DNA from 2 places in the Thauera sinica genome. Region 2 is predicted to be linked to the other one. Evidence: predicted binding sites of a transcription regulator. Region 2 holds the regulator's gene; the other holds the start of a gene.
The links. Region 2 encodes sigma-54, which starts transcription at its own class of promoters, with help from an activator protein. Its sites were predicted from a motif close to TGGCACGCTTNCTGCTNA; they were not measured.
Positions count from the first base shown of each region.

Region 1: the regulator sigma-54 is predicted to act here: its motif matches at 4,617-4,634, upstream of pepA (flocculation-associated PEP-CTERM protein PepA).

Region 1 covers NZ_CP023439.1:723,984-731,783, forward strand. Annotated here, with positions in the region: gene CCZ27_RS03325 (ABC transporter permease) at 1-1,018, opposite strand, end outside; gene CCZ27_RS03330 (ABC transporter permease) at 1,023-2,252, opposite strand; gene CCZ27_RS03335 (ThiF family adenylyltransferase) at 2,335-3,222, shown strand; gene CCZ27_RS03340 (nitroreductase family protein) at 3,215-4,297, shown strand; gene pepA (flocculation-associated PEP-CTERM protein PepA) at 4,805-5,632, shown strand; gene CCZ27_RS03350 (SDR family oxidoreductase) at 5,723-6,892, opposite strand; gene CCZ27_RS03355 (AMP-dependent synthetase/ligase) at 6,889-7,800, opposite strand, start outside.
Region 2 covers NZ_CP023439.1:3,855,853-3,863,652, reverse strand. Annotated here, with positions in the region: gene CCZ27_RS16870 (5-formyltetrahydrofolate cyclo-ligase) at 1-345, shown strand, start outside; gene ilvA (threonine ammonia-lyase, biosynthetic) at 355-1,872, opposite strand; gene hprK (HPr(Ser) kinase/phosphatase) at 1,941-2,900, opposite strand; gene ptsN (PTS IIA-like nitrogen regulatory protein PtsN) at 2,869-3,354, opposite strand; gene hpf (ribosome hibernation-promoting factor, HPF/YfiA family) at 3,486-3,809, opposite strand; gene CCZ27_RS16845 (RNA polymerase factor sigma-54) at 3,827-5,281, opposite strand; gene lptB (LPS export ABC transporter ATP-binding protein) at 5,295-6,017, opposite strand; gene recX (recombination regulator RecX) at 6,004-6,453, opposite strand; gene recA (recombinase RecA) at 6,477-7,511, opposite strand; gene CCZ27_RS16825 (CinA family protein) at 7,645-7,800, opposite strand, start outside.

The sequences.
Region 1 (7,800 bases), 2.0 Mb from region 2:
TCACCAGCGCAAGCACGATTCCTGCTGCGGCGCCAAGGGCCGCGCCGATCAGGCCGAGAATCACGTTCTCGATGATGATCAGGCGAAACACGTCGCCTGGCGTGTTGCCTAATGCCAGCATAGTCCCGAACTCCGCCATGCGTTCGGATGTACTCATGTTAACAGTGTTGGCAACGGACAACAGAACCATCATGAGTATGATGAGTTTCAGCACGCCGAACTGCCGGTCGTAAAGCTGTACCGCCTTGTCGTAGAAGTCCGATAGCTGGCGCCAGTTGCGCGACTCGAGACCGGCGGGCAGAAGGGTCTCGATTGCGTGCTTTGCGGCATCCGTGTCCTCGGTCCTCGACAGACTGACCACCAGGAGGTTGGCCCCCGGGCTCGCCATCAGTTCGCGTGCGGCCGCCAGCGGGATGCGGACGGCTCGTGCGTCGAAATCCTTGGAGAAGCTCTGAAATACGCCGACGATCTCGAAGTCGAGCGTGTTGAGCGCGCCATCCGCGGTGTTCATGACCAGGGTGGCGGAGTCTCCCGGTTTCAGACCGAGCGAGTGGGCGACCCCTTCTCCCAAGAGCATGCCGAAGGCGTCTTCGTCGGCGAGCTGGCGGCCCTTGATCAGTTTCAGATAGGTTCCGAGCCGCGCTTCCTTGGCCGGCTCCACGCCCTCGCCGATGATGGCGAGATCACGGCGGCCGTTGTTCAGCAGGCCGGCGAAGTTCAGGCGGGCCGAAACTTCGGCGACAGTCGGTTGCTCCGAGATGCGGCGCGCGAGTTCTTCTGGTTTGTCAATGAGATAGTGTTCCGGCTGACGGGTGCCCTTCTCGAGAAAATCCTTGCGGAAGACCTGGATGTGGCCGGTTTGGGAATGGACGATCGCTTCGCCCAACTGGACGAAGATGTCCTCGACGAAGCCGCCGGAGAGGATCAGGCCGCACACGCCGAAAACGATGGCCGCGAGCGTCATCCCCGACCGGATTTTCTGGCGCAGGACGTTGCGCAAGGAAAGTTTGAGGAGCATCGCATTACCCCTGGTGGCGTAGCGCGTCCACGATCTGCATCCTCGATGCCTTCCAGGCCGGAAAGAGGCTGGCGACCAGGGTCGTGACGAACGCGAGGAGCAAGGCGTCGAGCGCGAGGGCGGGCGTTACTGCGATCTGGCCGAGATAGCCGCGCGCCATCCCGGGAGGAGGGGGCATCGGAATGCCGACGAGCGAGATCGCCTCCGCCAGGACGAGACCCAGCGCAACGCCGAGCAGGCCGCCGGCGATGCCGAGCAGGGCGCCTTCACAAAGAAACAATCCGAGAATGCCCCGGCGCCGCACGCCGAGGGCCATCGATGTGCCGATTTCGCTCGTGCGCTCGATGACTGCCATCGACAGGGTGTTGGAAATGCTCAGCACGACGATCAGCGCGATCAGCGCCCGGACCACGCCTACCTGGCGGGAAAACAGTTCGACGGTCTTGTTGTAGAAATCGGCGAGCTCGTTCCACGGCGTGATCTCGAAGCTCGCGGCAGGCATGCTGCGCCGCAATGACGCCGTGGCCGCCGCAGTCTCGGCCGTGTCGCCGAGCAGGACGACCCAGGTGGTGGCGCCCTCGACACGCATGAGCCGGCGTGCGACGCCGATCGGTGCGCGCAGCACGCTGTCGTCGTAGGACTTCGTGATCGTTGCGAAGAGGCCGGCCACCTTGAGTTCGACTGCATTGATGCCCCCCTCCGCCGTCGTCGCCAGCAAGACGACGGAATCCCCCGCGGCCGCGCCCAGATTGGCGGCCAGACCTTCCCCCAGCAGCACCTCGTTCGCATCGCCGTCGGCAAGGTCCCGGCCCGATACGATCGTGATCGCACGCGAAATCGGCCTTTCCAGCGCAGGGTCTATCCCCTCGCCGACGAACGAGACGGTCGCATCCTCCCTGCTGATCAGGCCGTTGAAGGCAAGCCGCGGCGAGATCGTCCGCACTTTGTCTCCACCGAGACGGGCGACCTCGTCCGTCGCCCCCGGCAGGAGATAGCGATACGGATCGCTCACCCCGTTGCTGAAGTAGCCGGGGCGCGTGATCTGGATGTGGCCGAGTTGCGAGTGGATGGTCGATTCCCGCATGTCATGGAATATCCACTCGATGAAACCTCCCGCGAGCAGGTAGGCAACCACGCCGCCGCAGACGGTGAGCAACGCGAGCAGGCCACGCCTGCGCTGCCGGGCAAGATTCCGGGCAGCAAGCATCACGGTTTGCAGGATGTTGTCGAGCATGGATCGCGAGTCGAGGTATCGCTTCTGTAAAATCTACCGCATGATAGCCTCGCGTGAGGCTCGGACCATAGAGATACAGCGTATGAGCGCAAAGTTCGACTACGATGGCGCGTTTTCGCGCAATATCGGATGGGTTACCGCCGCGGAGCAAGCAATCCTGCGCCGCAAGAGAATTGCAATCGCGGGGATGGGCGGTGTCGGTGGAGGGCACCTGCTGACTCTCGCGCGCCTGGGCATCGGCGCCTTCAACATCTCGGATTTCGACCGGTTCGATATCGTCAACTTCAACCGGCAGGCCGGCGCGACCTTATCTTCCATCGGCGAACCGAAGGTCGACGTTCTGGCGGACATGGCGCTCCAGATCAATCCGGAACTCGACATCCGTCGTTTTCCGGCAGGCGTGTCGCACGACAACCTCGATGATTTCCTGCGCGATGTGGACCTTTACGTCGACGCCCTCGACTTCTTCGCCTTCGACGTGCGCCGCGCCACTTTCGCGGCTTGCCACCGCCTCGGCATCCCTGCGATCACCGCCGCGCCTCTTGGCATGGGGACTGCCGTGCTCGTGTTCCTTCCCGGCGGCATGTCGTTCGAGGAGTACTTTTGCCTCGAGGGCTGCGACGAAGAGGAAATGGGAATCCGCTTCCTGCTCGGGCTGTCGCCGGGGATGCTCCAGCGCCAGTACCTCGCCGACCCGTCGCGCGTGAATCTGGAGGAGCATCGCGGACCCTCCACGGTCGCCGCCTGCCAGTTGTGCGCCGGCGTGACCGCCACCGACGTTCTCAAGATCCTGCTCGGTCGCGGTGGCGTGATCAGTGCGCCCAGGGGTTATCAATTCGACGCATACCGCAACCGCCTGGTACGTACATGGCGTCCCGGCGGCAACCGGAATCCGTTGCAGCGCATCGGCCTGTGGATTGCCAGAGGACAGTTGCGGCGCATGAAGCAGGCCGGAGGCGCACATGGCTAGCAGGGACGTTCTGCTGAAGATTCTCGACCTCGCCCGCTGGGCTCCCAGCGGGGACAACACTCAGCCCTATCGCTTCGAGATCGTGGCCGACGACCACATCGCGGTTCACGGCCACGATACGCGGGATTGGTGCGTATACGACTTCGATGGGCACGCCAGCCACATCGCACATGGCGCGCTGCTGGAAACGCTCCGGATCGCCGCCAGCGGGCACGGCCTGAAGGCGACATGGTCGATTCGGGTCGGGCTGCCGGACACCGCGCCGATCTACGACGTGAAACTGGAGCCCGCCTCCGGAGCGGAAGCGGACCCGCTGCTCCCGTTCATCGAGACCCGCACCGTGCAGCGGCGGCCGATGCGTACGACGCCTCTCTCCGCGGCGCAACGCGCGGCGATCGCCGATGCGCCCGGGGCCGGGTTCAGCGTGCAGTTCTTCGAGCCTCTTGGCGCACGGTTGCGCATTGCCAGGCTGCTCTGGGACAGCGCCCACATCCGGCTGACCTGCCCCGAGGCTTATGAGGTGCACAAGGAGGTGATCGAGTGGGGCGCGCGTTACAGCGTCGACCGTATTCCGGAGCAGGCCGTGGGGGTGGATTCGCTGACCGCAAGGCTGATGCGCTGGGTGATGCACAGTTGGGAGCGGGTCGCGTTCTTCAACAGATACCTTGGCGGTACCGTCGCACCCCGGATTCAACTGGACGTGATTCCCGCCGTCTCTTGCGCCGCGCACGTACTGGTCCGCTCGGAGCGCCCCCTGGCGGAGATGGGCGACTTCGTCGATGCGGGCGTGGCGCTGCAGCGGCTTTGGCTGACCGCCACGGCGCACGGTTTGCACTTGCAGCCGGAGATGACGCCGCTGATATTTCGATGGTACGTGCGTGCCGGGCGCAGCATCTCCGCGCTCCGGGCCATCGACATCGAAGCGGCGGCGGTCACGTCGTACATGGAGCGGCTGGTCGGCGCGGAGCCGGAGACGAGTTTCACGTTCTTCTGCCGCGTCGGGCAATCGAAGCAGCCTGCGTCGCGCTCGCTGAGGCATAGCGTCGACAAACTCATGGAAGTCCCCCCGTCCTGATCGGACGTGGCCTCCTGGCCACGACGAAGCGCTCTGCGCGGCACGCGGTGCCGGCGCCCATTTCCCGATACGCAGCCGTACCGGCCGGCGATGGCCCGTGCGCCATCGCCGACGCGACGGCGTGTCGGAAATCCATTGCCAACGGACCGCCATGCCCGGGCTTGCGGCATGGGCGGCAGCAAGCGGTACTGCGCCGCGCCGGCGCTGTGTGCAACGTGTCGGTTTTCTTTACAGTCGACATCCGAGAGCTTCCGATATGCATGCGTTCCTTCTTTGAAATCTTAAAATAAACAAAGGGATAGGATTCTCTTCGAGGCCCTGGCATCGATTTTGCTCTTAGGATGCTGCGGCGGCTGGAAAGGTGGTTAAGGCAAATTGCTCGATCCGCTAGTGGCATGTCGCAACACTTTTGGCGAGTGTTGAGCGGGAAGGTGCTAGAGCTGTCCGTTGAGCGAAAGTCGCCTGTGGAGCAATCAAGTTCTTGTTGGCATTGACTAGGAGATTGAAATGAAACTTACTAAAGCCTTGGCCGTGGCGTCGATGGTGCTGACTTCGGCCGCTGCGAACGCAGAAGTGTTCCTCCAGAATTGGAAGCTTGACGCCGATGGCGCGGCTGGCGCGGGCGCCGCTGTCGTCGTCAGCGAATTCATGGATCTGATCGGCGCGAGCTACATCGAAACCTCGGGCACGCCGTACCCGAACTTCACGTTCAAGGATGCCGGCGCCTTCCGTGTCGCCGGCCTGGACGGCACCAGCGCGGCGCCGAGCTCGGCCGAGATCACCGCCATCTTTACCGGCACCGGCACCGGCACCCTGGGCGGGGCGATCAACTTCGACACCACGTCGACGTTCTCCATGTACTCCGACACCGCCTTCGATTTCGGTGGCACGAACGGAACGTTCGGTGCCGACAACGGTACGCTGATCGGGAGCTTCAAGCTCGTGCTCGGGTTCGGCGAGGTCAATGCCACGGGTATCCCGAATGGTCAATTGACCCTCAAGTTCCTCGCGACGGATCTCCTGGCCGGTTACTTCTTCGACGAGAACGGTATCGATCTTTCGACGAAGGTTGCTGACGAGCTGCTCTTCGGCTTCGTGACGACCAACGCCTCCTACACCGGCAATCCGACGGCCAACGTCCGCAGCGAGATCGCGGGCGAGCTCTTCAATGATGCGTTCGGCGCTCCCGCGAACACGAACACGCCTCCGGGAGACTTCTATGTCTCGAACAACGGCCAGTACCGTTGGAGCGTGCCGGAGCCGGGTTCGCTGGCTCTGATCGGTGCGGGCCTCATGGGTGCGTTCGGCATCCGCCGCCGCCGTACCGCTGCCTGAAGTCAAGGCAACCGTTGAAAGCAAGAAGCCCGCAATCGCGGGCTTTTTGCTTTTCGATGCCCGGGAAAGCCGCCCCCGGTGGAGGGGCGGTCATCGCCCTGGAGCCGAATCGGAGCGGGTGTCCGTTCCGGGCTGGCTTCCCGCCTGCTGCTGCAAGTAGTACCCCAGCGCCGGCGGCAGGATGGCCTCCGCGCCCGGCAAGTGCCGGCCCCGTGCCTCCAGCCAGCCGAGGTAGGCGGCATTGTCGAAACCCTGCCGGTCGGCCAGGTAGTCCATGTAGATGGGCAGCACCGACAGTTTGCGGCGTTGCCGTTCGGGGACGAACGGTGCGGCGATGCGCGGCAGCGCGGCGAACCAGGTGCGAGGGACGGTGATGGAGGCCGGTATCCGCCGGCCCCGGCTGCGGAATGCATCGCGCACGTAGGTTTTCAGCTCGTGCAGCACGGGCGAACGCTCCGGACCGGAGCAAAGATGAAAGATGCGGCCTGCGGTGTCCGGGTTGCGGCTGGCGGTGGCGATGGCTTCGGCGACCCAGTCCACCGGGATGATGTCGAGCCTGGTGTCGCCGAAGCAGGGGTACAGGCCCAGCGTTCTGCGTCCCGACAGGATCTCGCATATGTAGTAGAAGATCTGGAAGTGGATGATGCGGCCGTCGCGCGAGTCGCCGATCACCATGCTCGGCCGATGCACCGTGATCGGCAGGCGTTCGCGTTCGATCGCCTCGCGCACCAGCGTTTCGGCCTCGGCCTTGGTCTGCTCGTAGGTGTTGTGGAAGGCGCGGGGCTCGTCGATCCAGGTTTCGGGAAGAATCCCGGGGCGCTTGCCGGCGATGCCGACGGTGCTGACGAAGTCGAGCTTCTGCAGCGATCCGCGCCGCGCGAGTTCGCGCGCCAGCGCGAGGATGGCCTCGGCCGAGCCGACCGCGGAGCGGCGTGCCTTGTCGAGAGGGTCGTTCATGCGCACGCTGGCGGCGCAATGGATGATGTGCGTGGTGTCCGCGGCGATGGCGGCATGGTCGGCGTCGGCCAGGCCGAAACGCGGCAGCGAGGCATCGCCGCGCAGGGGCTGGATGCGGGAACGCCGTTCGCTGCCCGGCGCCAGTTCCCAGAACCGGCACAGTTCGTCCAGCCTCGCGGCGAGGTGTTCATCGGAATCGGCCCGCAGCAGGATGCGCACCCGGGTATCGGGGTCGCTCAGCAGCAGTGGAACGATGGCGCTGCCGACGGCGCCGGAGGCGCCGGTAAGAAAGTAGTGCCTCATGGAGCCTCGATGACGGGGAGCGTTGGGCAGGGCTGGCCGCGATGGGCCTGCGTGCTGCGGCGGTAGGCTTCGTCGATCTGCGCGCGAAAGCGCTGCTCGATCGGAATGCGGCGGATCTTCTGGTTGAGGGTGAGTTCGCCGCCCGATACGCTGAGCGCGCGCGGCGAGACGATGATCGCGCCCGGACGCTGGAATTCGGGGAAGGCCCGGCAGGCATCGAGCGCGTCGGCGGCGACGGCGGTGTGGGTGGCCGGGTCCGACAGCTTCGCTGCGAACGGATGCTGCGGGGCGATCGTCAGCAGTGCGATGGGGTAGGGGCGGTCGCGGCCGACGACGACGGCATGGTCGACGTAGTCCAGCGTTTTCAGTGCCGCCTCGATCGGCGCCGGCGGGACGCGGCGCCCGGTCGAGGTCTTGAAGACCTCGCTCTTGCGCCCGTCCAGCCACAGGAAACCGTCGTGGTCGAGGTGCGCATAGTCGCCCGTGTGCAGGAAACCCTCGGCGTCGATCGTGTCGGATGAGGCGGATTCGCCGTAGTAGCCGCCGAAGACGCCGGGGCCGCGCACCAGCAGTTCGCCGTCGTCGGCAAAGCGCAGCTCGTTGCCGGGCAAGGGCTTGCCGACGCTGCCGAAGCGGAACTGCCGCAGCGTGTTGAACGCGATCGGCATCACGTTTTCGCTGGTGCCGTAGGCTTCGAGCACGGTCCAGCCAAGGCCGTGCAGCCGTTCGAGGAGCCAGCGCGGCATGGGCGCGGAACCGCTCGCCATGAACTGCAGGTCCGGCCCCATCAGTGCGCGGACGCGAGCCAGGACGCGATCGGCGGCGGGGAAGAGGAGCCGGCACCACAGCGGCGGCCGTTTGCCCGCGCGCAGCGCTGCCGCCCGCCTGCTTCCGATTGCCCAGGCGGC
Region 2 (7,800 bases):
GCTGCCCTGCCGGTGGTGATCGGGCGGGGACAGGCGATGGCGTTCCGGCCGTGGACGCCGGACTGCGCCATGCAGCCCGATCGCCACGGCATTCCGCATCCCGTCGAGGGCGGGTTCGTCGTGCCGGACGTGGTGCTGGTGCCGTTGAACGCATTCGATGCCGAGGGCTTCCGCCTCGGCTACGGCGGCGGCTATTTCGACCGCACGCTGGCGCGCATGCGGCCGCTCGCGGTGGGCGTCGGCTTCGAGGTCGGCCGGGTGGCCTCGGTGTGCCCCCAGCCCCATGACGTGCCCATGGACTGGATCGTCACCGAGGCAGGCGCGGCGCGGGCGATCCGGCGTTAGGCGCCGCGGTCAGCCGAGGAACAGGCGGTAGGCGGGGTTGTCCGTCTCCGGCGCGCACTCGTAGCCGAGCTGCTTCAGGAACTCGTCGAAGGCGGCCTGGTCCGCCGGCGGCACCTGCATGCCGACCAGCACGCGGCCGAAGTCGGAGCCGTGGTTGCGGTAGTGGAACATCGAGATGTTCCAGTCGGAGCGCAGCCTGGTCAGGAAGTGCATCAGCGCGCCGGGGCGCTCGGGAAACACGAAGCGGTAGACGAGTTCGTTGTCGGCCCGCGGCGAATGGCCGCCGACCATGTAGCGCACGTGCGTCTTGGCCAGTTCGTCATCGGTGAGATCGATGGCCGGCAGGTCGTGGCGGTCGAGCATCTCGACCAGCTTGCCGGCCTCGCCGCGGTTGTGCACCGTGACGCCGACGAAGATGTGCGCCTGCTGCGGGTCGGCGTAGCGGTAGTTGAACTCGGTGATGTTGCGATTGCCCAGCACGCCGATGAACTTGCGGAAGGAGCCGGGCTTTTCCGGGATCGTCACCGCCAGCACCGCCTCGCGCTGCTCGCCCAGCTCGGCGCGTTCGGCGACGAAGCGCAGGCGGTCGAAATTCATGTTCGCACCCGAGGCGACCGCCACCAGGTGCTTGTCGCGCAGCTTGTGGCGCTTGGCGTATTCCTTGGCGCCGGCCACCGCGAGCGCGCCGGCCGGCTCGAGGATGGAGCGGGTGTCCTCGAACACGTCCTTGATCGCGGCACAGATCGCGTCGTTGTCGACCACGACCATCTCGTCCACGTACTGCTGGCACAGGCGAAAGGTCTCGGCGCCGACCTCCTTCACCGCCGCGCCGTCGGCGAAGATGCCGACCTGCTCGAGCGCGATGCGCCTGCCCGCCGCCAGCGAGCGCGTCATCGCGTCGGCGTCGACGGCCTCGACGCCGATGATCCTGGTTTCCGGCCGCAGCCGCTTGATGTAGGCCGCCACCCCAGCGATCAGCCCGCCGCCGCCGACGGCGCAGAACACGGCGTGGATCGGCTGCGGATGCGCGCGCAGGATCTCCATGCCGATGGTGCCCTGGCCGGCGATGACGTCCGGGTCGTCGAAGGGGTGGACGAAGGTCAGCTTCTCGGCCTTCTCGAGTTCCAGCGCATGGGCGTAGGCGTCCGAATACGATTCGCCGGCGAGCACGACCTCGCCGCCGCGCGAGGCCACCGCGTCGATCTTGATCTGCGGCGTCGTGCTCGGCATCACGATCACCGCGCGCACGCCCAGCCTTTGCGCCGACAGTGCCACGCCCTGCGCATGGTTGCCGGCGGACGCGCAGATCACGCCGCGCCTGAGCGCCTGCGGCGACAGCTTGACCATCTTGTTGTACGCGCCGCGGAGCTTGAAGCTGAACACCGGCTGCATGTCTTCCCGCTTCAAGTGGACGCGGTTGTGGATGCGCGCGGAGAGGTTCGCTGCGAGGTCGAGGGGGGTCTCCTCGGCCACGTCATACACCTGGGCGTTGAGGATGCGTTCCAGGTAGTCCGGTGTGGCGGTCATGGCGGCTGATGCTCTGCGGTAAAGGGATCGAGCGTATCAGCCGCCGTGCCGCGGCGGCAAGGCCGTGGTCAGTCGCCCGCGTCGCCGTCGCCGTGGTCGCCGCCCTGCCCGAGCGCGCGCGTCTGGCGTTCGATGAAATCCTGCGTGGAATCGATGCCCCGCAATTGCAGGATGGCGGAGCGGACGGCGGTCTCGAGCAGCACCGCGAGGTTGCGCCCGGCCGCCACCGGCAGCACCACCCGCTGTACCCGGACGCCGAGGATGGCCTGGCTTTCGTGCTGCATCGGCAGGCGCAAAGGGTCGTTGGTGCCGGGCTGGCGTCGCTCGAGATGGGTGATCAGGCGCAGGCGCATCTTGCGCCGGCACGCGGTTTCGCCGAACACGGTGCGGATGTTGACGATCCCCAGGCCGCGGACCTCGATGAAGTCCTGCAGCATCTCCGGGCAGCGCCCCTCGAGGACGGTCGGTCCGATGCGCGAGAATTCCACCACGTCGTCGGCCACCAGACCGTGGCCGCGGGAGATCAGTTCGAGCGCCAGTTCGGACTTGCCCGCCCCCGAGTCGCCGGTGATCAGCACGCCGACGCCGAGCACGTCCATGAAGACGCCGTGCAGCGAGATGCGCTCGGCGAGCCTGCGCGACAGGAACAGCCTCAGGTGGTCGATGACGCTGGCCGAAGGCTGCGGCGTGGTGAGCAGGGGCACGTCGTGCGAGCGGCAGGCGGCGAGCACGGAAGGCGGCGGCTCGCAGCCATCGGCGACGATGATCGCCGGCGGCCGCGCCGAGAGGATCTCATTGAGGTGGTGGGCGACCTTGTCGTCGGGCTGGCGCTGCGCCCAGGCCAGTTCGGCGGTGCCGAGGATCTGCAGGCGCGTCGGATGGATCAGGTTCAGGTGGCCGACGAGGTCGGCGCCCCAGATGGCCTCGTCACCGACCGAGAGCTGGGCATCAAGGCTGCCGCTGACGCGGCTGAGCTGGAGGCGTTCTCGCTGTGCCTCAAACAGTTGCGCTACGCTGATCTGCCGCATCGGGGCCCCAGTTTGCGAACAGCGCGTGCAGGGCCGCCGTATCCGCCGCATTCAGCAACGACTCGCGGAAACCGCGGTCGCTGAACATCTGCGCCAGTTCGGACAGCAGTTGCAGATGCGTTTCGTTGGCCTGCTCCGGCACCAGCAGCACGAAGATCAGGTTGACCGGGCGTCCGTCCGGCGCATCGAACTGGACGGGCGCGGCAAGCCGCAGGAAAGCGCCGGCGGCTTCCTTCAGCCCCTTGATGCGGCCATGCGGGATGGCGACGCCCTGGCCGAGCCCGGTGGAGCCCAGCCGTTCGCGGGCGAACAGGCTGTCGAACACCGTGCTGCGGGCGATGCCCTGATTGTTCTCGAACAGCAGTCCCGCCTGCTCGAAAACGCGCTTCTTGCTGCTCGCGTCGAGATCGGCGACCACATTGGACAGCGGCAGTAGTCGGGAAATGAGGCTCATGTCGGGGGCGTGTGCCGTTTCGCGGAAACGGGGCGCGGCTGTGCGGGATGGTGGCTCGGGGTGAGGGTGGCGCGTGCGGAAAACGCGCCGATTATACGCTCACCCCGGAAGGAGGGCGGAAACCCGCCGCCTCAGGCTTCGGGGCTCTGATGCTTGAGCGCGTCGTGGTTGTGGTCGCTCTGCTTCTGCTTGTACTTCTGGACCTGGCGGTCGAGCTTGTCGGCCATCGAATCGATCGCCGCGTACATGTCGTTGTCGTCGCTCTCGACGAAGATGTCCTTGCCGCGCACGTGCACGGTGACTTCCGCTTTCTGCTTCAGCTTCTCGACCGACAGAATGACGCTCACGCTGGTGACGTTGTCGAAGTGGCGGACGACGCGGTCCAGCTTGGTGGACACGTATTCGCGGATGGCCGGAGTGACTTCGACGTGACGTCCGGTGATGTTCAGATTCATGGCAACTCCTCTTGTTATCAAAGCGTTTTGCGCAGACTGACCGGCGGGATATTGAGGGATTCGCGATACTTGGCGATCGTCCGCCGTGCGACCACGATACCCTGCTGGCCCAATAGATCGGCAATCCTGGCGTCCGACAAGGGTTTTTTCCTGTCCTCGGCCTCCACCAACTGGCGAATCAGCGCGCGAATCGCAGTGGAGGATGCCGCACCGCCGGTGTCGGTGGAGACGTGACTGCCGAAGAAATACTTGAGTTCGAACACACCGCGCGGCGTCGCCATGTACTTCTGCGTCGTCACGCGCGAAACGGTGGATTCGTGCAGCTCGAGCTGGTCCGCGATCTCCCGGAGGGTGAGTGGCCGCATTGCCACGTCCCCATGATCGAAGAACTGCCGCTGCTGGTCAACGATCGCCTGTGACACGCGCAGGATGGTGTCGAAGCGCTGCTGGACGTTCTTGATCAGCCAGCGCGCCTCCTGCAACTGGCCCGTCAGTCCGCCGCCCTGGCCGCGGTGCTGCTGCAGGATGCTGGCGTAGAGCTGGTTGATGCGCAGGCGCGGCATCGCCTCCGGGTTGAGCGACACCGTCCAGCGGTTGCGCACCTTGCGCACCACCACGTCGGGCAGCACGTAGCGCGTTTCCTCGGCGGAGTGCTGCGAGCCGGGGTGGGGGTCGAGCCGGCCGATCAGCGCCTGGGCGGCGCGCAGGGCGTCGTCGTCGCAGCCGGTGAGCCGCTTGAGCTTGGCGAAGTTGCGCTCGGCGAGCAGTTCGAGGTGCCTGTCGACGATCTCCAGCGCGAGGTTGCGGTCGGGCGAGGGCGGCTGGGCGCGCAACTGCAGCGACAGGCATTCCTGCGGCGTGCGCGCGCCGATGCCGGCCGGTTCCAGGTTCTGCACGTGGCGCAGGGCGATCGTGAGTTCGTCGAGATCGATCTCGAGTTCGGCCGGCAGCAGCTCCAGCAGATCCTCCAGCGTCTGGTGCAGGTAGCCGTCGTCGTCGAGCGCCTCGATGATGAAGCGCACGAGCGCGCGGTCGCGGTCGCTGAGCGGCGACAGCGCCACCTGCAGGTCGAGGTGGTCGCGCAGCGAGATGCCGGCGGCCTGGAATTCCTGGTAATCGACGTCGTCGTCGTCGCGGTTGGACGGGCTGCCGTTGCCGACGCTGGACCAGTCCATGCCTTCGTCGAGGCCGGCGGCGGACTCGCCCTCGCTGCGCGTGTCGCCGCCTTCGCGGCTGTCGGATGCCTCGTTGCCGCGGTCGGTTGCCGCCGTGGTGCTGCCGGGGGCCGGCGGAGGCGGTGCGAACTCGCTGCCGTCGCCTTCCTCGCGCTCCAGCATGGGGTTCTCGAGCAGGAAGCGCTCGATCTCCTGGTTGAGCTCGAGCGTGGACAACTGCAGCAGCTTGATCGACTGCTGCAACTGCGGCGTGAGCGTCAGGTGCTGGGAAAGCTTGAGCTGGAGACTGGGTTTCATGGACGAGCAGGGTTCAGAGGCGGAAATGCTCGCCGAGATAGACCTGGCGAACCTGTTCGTTGGCGATGATCTCGGCCGGCCGGCCGCTGGCGAGCACGCGTCCCTCGCTGATGATGTAGGCGCGATCGCAGATGCCGAGGGTCTCGCGCACGTTGTGGTCGGTGATGAGTACGCCGATGCCGCGCTCCTTGAGGAAGCGGATGATCTTCTGGATGTCGAGCACCGCGATCGGGTCCACGCCGGCGAAGGGCTCGTCGAGCAGGATCAGGCGCGGGTTGGTCGCCAGCGCGCGCGCGATCTCGCAGCGCCGGCGTTCCCCGCCCGACAGCGACACCGCGGTGTTGTCGCGCAGGTGGGCGATGCCCAGTTCCTCGAGCAGTTCGTCGAGCCGCGTTTCGATCTGCTCGCGTGCCAGCCCCTGCAGTTCCAGCACCGCGCGGATGTTCTCCGCCACGGTGAGCTTGCGGAACACGCTCATCTCCTGCGGCAGGTAGGACAGGCCGAGGCGGGCGCGGGCGTGGATCGGGCGATGGGTCAGCGCGCTGTCGTCGAGCAGGATCTCGCCGCCGTCGGCGCGCACCAGGCCCACGATCATGTAGAAGCAGGTGGTCTTGCCGGCGCCGTTGGGGCCGAGCAGGCCGACGACTTCGCCGGCGTCGACGTCGAAGCCGACGTCGTGCACGACGGTGCGCGCCTTGTAGCGCTTTTGCAGGCCGGTGACCTTAAGCAGACTCATCGGGTTGCTCTTTCAGCAGCTTGCGGATCACCTCCGCCGCGAAGCCGCGGGTTTGCAGGAAGCGCGCCTGGCGAGCCCATTCGCGCGCATCGGCCGGCGCCGTGCCGAACTTCGTGCGCCATACGGCACGGGCGCGTTCGAGTTCCGATTCTACGCACTCGGCGGCAAGCGCCGCGTCGACCAGTTCGCGCTCCACGCCACGCCGCGCCAGTTCGTTGCGCAGGCGCGCCGTGCCGAAGCGGCCCGCCTTGCCGCGCACCCAGGCTTCGGCGAAGCGCCGGTCGGACTGCAGGCCAAGCTCGCCCATGCGTGCGACCACCTCGGCGACTTCCTCGGCGCTGCCGTGGCCGGCCAGCTTGCGCGCCAGTTCGGCGCGCGAGTGGTCGCGCTGCGCAAGGTAGCGCAGCGCGCGCTCGCGCAGGGTGGTTTCGCTCATGCCGGGCCCCGCGGGCGGCGGGCTCAGGTGGAGGCAGTCGCGGCCACGGCCGCGACCGGCTGCATCTCGGGCAGGCCGACCGCGACGCGCACCTTGTTCTCGATCTCGCGCGCCAGCGCCGGGTTGGCGCGCAGGAACTCGCGCGAGTTGTCCTTGCCCTGGCCGATCTTGTCGCCGTTGTAGGCATACCAGGCGCCGGACTTGTCGACGATCTTGTGTTCCACGCCGAGGTCGATGATCTCGCCTTCGCGCGAGATGCCCTCGCCGTACAGGATGTCGAAGTGCGCCTCCTTGAACGGCGGCGACACCTTGTTCTTGACGACCTTCACGCGGGTTTCCGAGCCGATCACCTCGTCGCCCTTCTTGATCGTGCCGGTGCGGCGGATGTCCATGCGCACCGAGGCGTAGAACTTGAGCGCGTTGCCGCCGGTGGTGGTCTCGGGGCTGCCGAACATCACGCCGATCTTCATGCGGATCTGGTTGATGAAGATCACCAGCGTGTTGGTGCGCTTGATGCTGGCGGTGAGCTTGCGCAGGGCCTGCGACATCAGGCGGGCCTGCAGGCCGGGCAACTGGTCGCCCATCTCGCCCTCGATCTCAGCCTTGGGCGTGAGCGCGGCGACCGAGTCGATGACGATGATGTCGATGCCGCCCGAGCGTACCAGCATGTCGGCGATCTCGAGCGCCTGTTCGCCGGTGTCGGGCTGCGAGATCAGCAGGTCCTCGATGTTGACGCCGAGCTTTTCGGCATAGACGACGTCGAGCGCATGCTCGGCGTCGATGAAGGCGGCGGTGCCGCCGAGCTTCTGCATCTCGGCGATGACCTGCAGCGTCAGCGTGGTCTTGCCGGAGGATTCGGGGCCGTAGATCTCGACCACGCGGCCGCGCGGCAGGCCGCCGAGGCCGAGCGCGATGTCGAGCCCGAGCGAGCCGGTGGAAACGGTCTGGATGTCGCGCTCGACGTTGCCGTCGCCCATGCGCATGATCGAACCCTTGCCGAACTGCTTCTCGATCTGGGAGAGCGCGGCGGCGAGCGCCTTGGCCTTGTTGTCGTCCATGAGAGTCTTTCCTGAGTGATGTCCGGATTATGGCACAGAGATTGCAGGGATGTTGTCGCGGCTCCCTGACGGCGGCAGTGTAGTAGCTGTTTATTTTTACAGCAATGCCGCCCGACGAGCGGCGCCGCGCTGCTCAGCCGGCGAACCGGATCAGTTCGCGCAGCGCGTGCTCCACCGTCTGTCGCCGCACCGCTTCGCGGTCGCCGCCGAAATGCATCGTGACCGCCTGCGGTGCCGCGCCGCGCCGCGCCCAGGCCAGGCACACCATGCCCACCGGCTTCTCCGTGCT